One region of the Paenibacillus sp. NMA1017 genome, then DNA from elsewhere that is predicted to be linked to it. Evidence: riboswitches for the same ligand, from Rfam matches in the RefSeq annotation. Region 1 holds a riboswitch; the other holds the start of a gene.
The links. A riboswitch is a leader RNA that binds a small molecule or an ion and turns the genes downstream of it on or off. The one in region 1 is predicted to bind cobalamin.
Positions count from the first base shown of each region.

Region 1 (3,418 bases):
CTACAAGGGAGGCAACAGAATGGCACAACGCATGGCAGGCAAGAGAGTCGCTCTTGCAGGTCCCCGTAAAGCAGACGAAATGGCGCTGCTAGTTGTGAAGATGGGGGGGGAGCCAGTACAGCGCCCGGCCCAGGGCACCGTTTTTTTGGATGATATCGAGCTGCGCAACGCTGTTGTATCATGGGTGAAGCACCCTCCGGACTGGTACATCTTCACGACAGGTATGGGGCTGGATGCTCTGTTCGATATGGCAGAGGATATGGGTGTGGCCGAGCAGATTATGGAGTTGCTGCAATCTTCCAACATTGCAGCGCGGGGCTACAAGACGGTCAATGGACTCAAAAAGCGTGGCTTTACGCCAGCAGTACGAGACGAGGACGGAAGTTTGATCGGATTGACAGGAGCTTTCGCCCCATACGATCTGAAGGGGAAAGAAGTACTGTTGCAACTGCATGGCGATCCAGCCCCACGGTTGGTAAAATGGCTGGACGAGCAGGGGGCAGTGACCCGCCAGGTACTTCCTTATAAACATATCCCACCTGAGGAAGCAAAATTGCAGGCGTTACTGGAGGATATCATCCATCGTAATGTTGATGCCGTTACGTTCACGAGTGGTCCGCAAATTCGATTTTTAGCCCAATATGCCAGAGAGCAAAATCGAATCGAGGATTTACTGGAAGCTTTTCGTGAGGATGTGATTGCTGTATCCGTAGGGAAGGTGACTGCACAGTCCATTGTGGAAGAAGGGATTGATCGAGTCGTGTTTCCAACCGAAGAGCGCATGGGCGCGATGATGGTGGAGCTGGGCAAATATTTTGAACATAACGATTCGGTGCATGGCTGTGGTCTGAAGATCGTGAATGGTCATTGAAATGAGATCAAAATTATAAATGCAGTATGCGAAAAATGAACTTATATTTCGGGATACAGAGTAAAATAAAGATAAGGGCCTACGAGGTCTTTATCTTTTTTTGTTGGACATGCATCGACAAAGATTTTTGTTATAGCGAAAATGTTTATCTAATATAATGAATAAGTTTCGATGCATGATACTTGAGCATTTTGCATAAATCCCAAGAGCGTTTTCAAATAAGCAATATATAGATCGAAGCGCTTTAGTTCGTCTATATATTGTACTTATGAGCGTTGGGAATCGAATTATGCTAAATGCTGACTTAGGACAGGAGCTGAGACGTTAATGAATTCTATTTGCGTATTTGCCGGGTCCAGACCTGGACATTCATCGGTATATGTTGAGGCTGCAGGCAAGCTGGGGGAAGCCATGGCTCGCCATCATATTCGTCTGATCTATGGTGGCTCTAGCAGGGGGCTGATGGGAGAGGTGGCGGATGGAATGCTGGCGGGTGACGGTCAGGTCACTGGCATTATGCCTACCCTGTTATTTGATGCAGAGATCATTCATCGGGGAGTTACCGAATTTATTGAGGTAGCAAGCATGCATGAGCGTAAAGCGGCAATGAGCGAGATGGCCGATGCGTTTATCGCCCTTCCGGGTGGCTTGGGAACCTTCGAGGAGCTGTTCGAGGTATTGTGCTGGGCGCAAATTGGCATTCATCGCAAGCCCATTGGGCTGCTGAATGTGAATGGATATTTTGACCCGTTAGTAGAAATGGTGCGTCATAGCGTGCAAGAAGGGTTTACCGGGGCTGAGCACCCAGCATTATTAAGTATCTCTGCGGACCCGGACGAATTGCTACATATGTTAAAAAATAAAGCAGAGAACTTGAAATAAAGCGTTTTTCGTGCTTGCACAACTGATTGAGGCAAGGTTATGATAAGACCCATAATCAAATAGCGGACAGACAAGGTGCCTTTGCGGTCAAGCAAAGGGTAACAGGGAATCGGGTGCAAATCCCGAGCGGTCCCGCCACTGTAAGGAAGAGGATTTTTTTAAATGGTCACTCGTGAAAAACGGGGAAGACGAAAGAATCCGTTGATGCCAAGCCAGGAGACCTACCTTGATCTGTATGCACCGTTAACCTTCGCGGAGAGGATGGGTGTACGAAATCAGGAAATCAGGCACACGTTGCTTTTTCCATGTTGGCTAGAGGTTTGCGTGGATATGAACGTGCAGCAGCGTTTGAAGCGTAAACAGACAGATGGAAAACAACGGCAGGCTGGAGGAAGACAAATCGTGTCTTCTTACGCTGTTTGTTCGTCTGATGAGAGATACGTACATAGAAACCCCATCCGGGCAGGATGGGGTTTTTTTGAGTTACAGGATGTCCATAAATCATTGAAATAGATAGCATAGCTGCCCTGAAAAGGATGAATAGGAGGAGCACAATGAGCCCATTAGGAAAATTGCTGGTGATTGGATTTGGACCAGGAGATATGGAACATATCACAAAACGGGCGCTGGATGCGCTGGCCGAAAGTGAGGTCATTATCGGCTACAACACCTACGTTGATTTGATCCGTCCGTTGTTGAACGGACAGGAGATTGTACGCACAGGGATGACAGAGGAAGTGAGCCGTGCGCAGGAGGCGGTTCGCCAAGCAGAGATGGGCAAGAAGGTAGCTGTCATTTCCAGTGGAGATGCAGGAGTCTATGGTATGGCAGGGCTGGTGTACGAAGTGCTGATGCAAAAAGGCTGGCGACGCGAGGACGGGGTTAAGGTAGAAGTTGTACCGGGGATCTCGGCTATTCAGTCCTGTGCTTCACTGTTGGGGGCGCCAGTTATGCATGATGCGTGCACGATCAGTCTGAGTGATCATCTGACCCCGTGGGAAACGATCGTAAAGCGTGTAGAAGCTGCGGCTTCGGCCGATTTTGTGATTGCATTATACAACCCGCGCAGTGGTCGGCGTACCCGCCAGATTGTGGAGACGCAGTCCATTTTGCTGCGTTACCGCGATCCGCAAACTCCGGTTGGGCTAGTGAAGAGCGCTTATCGTGAACGTCAGCAAGTTATTGTAACGACGCTGGAAGATATGCTGAACCATGACATTGGGATGCTGACGACCGTAATCATCGGTAACTCCTCGACGACGGTGTATGACGGTTTGATCGTGACTCCGCGCGGATATCAACGCAAATACACGTTGGATGCGACCGAGCAGGCGCTCAAGCCACATCAGCGTCTCCGCACGGAAGCGGAGCCGTGGTCGCTGGGCGCGCAAAAGGGTACAACGCAGGCAGGAGCAGCCCCGACTACGCCCGCTGGACCCTCCGCGAGCGGCGCTGCGGTTGCCACGCAGGCACGCCCGCAAGCGATGGCTGCCGTGCAGGCAACGACTGCTGTGCAAACCGGCACGGCCCCGGCATCGCTGGCGGCAGAGGCACTAAGCCGCCTCGCTGTCGGTGGCAAGCTGCCGGGCGAAGCCAACGCTCGCTGGAGCGGGCAAGCGCCTACCGCGGAGAGCACCGCCGGAACGTCAGCGGTGACCGGAGCGG
Region 1 covers NZ_JBZXYR010000003.1:444,307-447,724, forward strand. The annotation lists gene AC5ELV_RS10765 (uroporphyrinogen-III synthase) at 20-871, shown strand; gene AC5ELV_RS10770 (LOG family protein) at 1,199-1,753, shown strand; cobalamin riboswitch at 1,811-1,996, shown strand; gene cobJ (precorrin-3B C(17)-methyltransferase) at 2,308-3,418, shown strand, end outside.

Region 2 (3,418 bases), on a different contig from region 1:
ATGGGTGCGGTGAGGGTGAGGAGTGACACACTGAATAATGATCGAGCAGGAAGTGACATGATCTTGAAACAAGATATAGCAGCAAAAAGGACGGTAGAATACGTACAAAGTCCGAACTTACAGGAGGATAAGGTGCCGTATGATGCTAAAGAAGATCTGCATTGGGACATGGAACTCGTGTTAGTTCGTCACGGCACAACCTTATGGAACAAGGAACGTCGATATCTGGGACACTCCGACTTAGGTTTGCTACCAGGAGCAGAACAGGAATTAAAGCCTTTGCAGGAAAAATTGCAGGGGCAGTCCTTTGCTCGAATCTATTGCAGCGATTTAATGCGATGTCGCCAGACCTTGCAGATCATTGTGCCAGAATCAGAATTGACGTCTGGAGATCCCCTATCTACTATGTCTCCTATGATGGAACCATGTCTGCGAGAGCTTCATTTTGGCGAGTGGGATGGAAAAACGTATGACATGCTCAAGGAAGTGTCGTTGTATCGGGCTTGGATTGATGAGCCGCAACGGATCACCCCACCTGGAGGAGAGTCTTGGACAGATTTTGTAAATCGTCTGCGCAAATTTCTTGACTCTCTGTATGAATGGCGTGTTGCTATGGAAGTTCAACCTATGGATTTGACTGCTGCGCCACCCTCTGTTCTGGTCGTTACACATGGTGGCGTAATTCGTCAGTTGGCTTGCATGCTGATACCGGGCCATGATTTTTGGAGTCTGAATCCGAAGCCGGGAGATGCATTTAGGATTCAATTGAGGCTGGCAGGACCGCACAATTACATAGCAGAAATGCTTCCTCATTAGGTTAGACACCAGCGGATAAAGAGGCTGTTTGGGTTGTAAGCCGCCTCTTTTTAACCTATAATCATCAAGTAAAAGAACGGCTTGACTACCACTACATCAAATATCCAGCAGACGAGGTCAGCGCAGCGTGATGAAACTAAGGTTTCCTTGCCTACGCTGTTAAAAGGGAAGTCGGTGTAAGTCCGGCGCGGTCCCGCCACTGTAAATGGAAACATGCCGGTTAGTCCTGCTTTATGTGCTACTAAGCATATGAAGGAATTTCAGGACATGCATCTTACCATAAGTCAGGATACCTGCCCGTCCGCCTGTCACCATAATCCTTCGAGGAAAGGATGACGTGCTCGCAGTGACTGTCCGTGCGGAAAGAAGCTGCCGCCTGCGCACGATCTGCGCTAACGTGACCCCTGTGTCCTGATATGAGGATACGGGGTTTTTTGATAGGAAAAGAAGGCTGGATTTAGAAGATATCTGTTGATGTTCAAGTAACGCTCTTAACGATTTTTTATGAAGGGGTGCAAATCATGGCAGGAAAAAAAATAAAGGTTTGGACAACAGGTCTACTGGTTCTGATTTTGGCAGTTGTGCTGAGTGCATGTGGCGCTAATGGAAAAAATGCTGAAAATAAAGATAATCAGACTTCTGCACAGCAGCCAGGACAGACCGTAACCACACAAGAGCCTCCGGGCAAAACAGTTTACCCACTCACAGTTAAGGATGCAACAGGACAGGAATTTACATTCAAAAAAGCGCCGGATAAAATCGTTTCCGTCTCCCCGGCAGAAACCGAGGCGCTGTTCGCCATTGGGTTGGATAAGGAAATAGTTGGCGTCTCCGACTACTCTGATTACCCGGAAGCAGCTACGAAAAAGCCTAAAGTGGGCGGTATTATGAAACCGAACGAAGAGGCGATCATTGCTGCTAACCCGGAAGTCGTTTTTGCAGGGATATCACTTAGTGAACAGGCTACGACCAAGCTGCGCGATATGGGAATTATGATTTTTAAAACGGAACCGAAGACAGTTGAAGATGTCATAGCTAACATCGAATTGTATGGGAAAATCACCGATCATCAGAAAGAAGCGAGAGCGGTGACTGACAAGATGAGGGCAGATGTAGCGGAAGTGAAAGAAGGAGTTAAAAATATCGGTAAAGGGCAGAAGCTGCGGGTATACGTCGAGTTTTCACCAGGCTGGACAGTTGGTAAAGGCGAGTTTATGGACGAGCTGATTACGTTGGCGGGCGGCGAAAATGTAGGTGCCACGCAGAAGGGGTGGTACCAAATTAGTGAAGAAAATATTATTGCTGCGAACCCTGACGTGATTTTGTACAGCAAAAGTGTCAAGGACGACAAAACGGGTCAAACGCTCGGCGAAATCATTAAAGCTCGCAGTGGGTGGGATCAAATATCGGCTGTTCGCCACAACCGGGTATTTGCCGTGGATGATAATTTGATCAGTCGTCCGGGTCCACGCGTAACGGAAGGTCTCAAGGAAGTGGCCAAGGGCGTGTATCCTGAAATTTTCAAATGAACCGTAAACTGATCGGCTTTGGAGGGACAGGTCTTGTCCTGCTGTTGCTGACGCTGCTGCTCTGTCTTGGCATCGGCTCGGCCAAGCTTCCGGTCAGCCAGATCACGGGCATTCTGGTTAACCACCTTCCGTGGTTAGGCGATACGTTTAAACCGGATTGGAATACATCCTCAGAGCAGATTATTTTGAAGGTCAGATTGCCACGAGTGTTACTGGGAATGTTGGTAGGAGCAGCGCTGGCGCTGGCGGGGGCCGGATTTCAGGGTGTGCTGCGTAATCCTTTGGCTGATCCGTATACACTGGGGGTATCCTCGGGGGCTTCGGTAGGAGCGGCAGTTCTGATCTATTGGGGCCTTCAATTTTCATTTGTTGGCATATGGACGCTGCCGCTAGTGGCATTTACGACCGGAATGCTCACGCTGTGGATGGTGCTGACGTTGGCACGGGAAGGTGGGAAAATTCCGACACAAAGTCTCATTTTGTCGGGAGTGGTGATGCAATCCTTTCTGGGAGCGGTTGTTTCCTTTCTGACAGCCATGTCGAAGGAGACGGTCAATGAAATATTGTACTGGACGATGGGAAGCCTTAGTCTGCGCGGTTGGTCATATACCGGAATCCTTTTACCTTATGTGGTCATAGGACTGGTATTTCTATGGAATCGGGCACGTGTGCTGAATATTTTGGCTTTGGGTGAACGTCAGGCGGCTCACATGGGAGTTCATGTAGATGCCACGAAGCTATCTGTTCTGATTATTTCCACGCTGCTGACAGCAGCCGCTGTCTCGGTATGTGGAGTGATTGGCTTTGTGGGACTCGTTGTACCGCATATCATTCGTCTGATGACAGGTCCTGATTATCGGATGATTGTTCCATTATCTGCGCTCGGTGGAGCTATTTTTATGGCTTGGGCAGACACGGCAGCTCGCACGTTGTTAGCCCCTACGGAAATTCCTCTGGGCGTAATGACGGCCTTTGTTGGGGCACCGTTCTTCGCATATCTCCTGTACCGGAACAAGAAGCTGCGCAGGGGGGAACTACTGTGACAGAACAAAGTGAATCACAGAAGGTGCGTA
Region 2 covers NZ_JBZXYR010000001.1:936,998-940,415, reverse strand. The annotation lists gene cbiB (adenosylcobinamide-phosphate synthase CbiB) at 1-13, shown strand, start outside; gene AC5ELV_RS04405 (histidine phosphatase family protein) at 58-816, shown strand; cobalamin riboswitch at 939-1,131, shown strand; gene AC5ELV_RS04400 (ABC transporter substrate-binding protein) at 1,338-2,345, shown strand; gene AC5ELV_RS04395 (FecCD family ABC transporter permease) at 2,342-3,388, shown strand; gene AC5ELV_RS04390 (ABC transporter ATP-binding protein) at 3,385-3,418, shown strand, end outside.
Region 2: another riboswitch for cobalamin. It lies ahead of AC5ELV_RS04400 (ABC transporter substrate-binding protein); the one in region 1 lies ahead of cobJ (precorrin-3B C(17)-methyltransferase).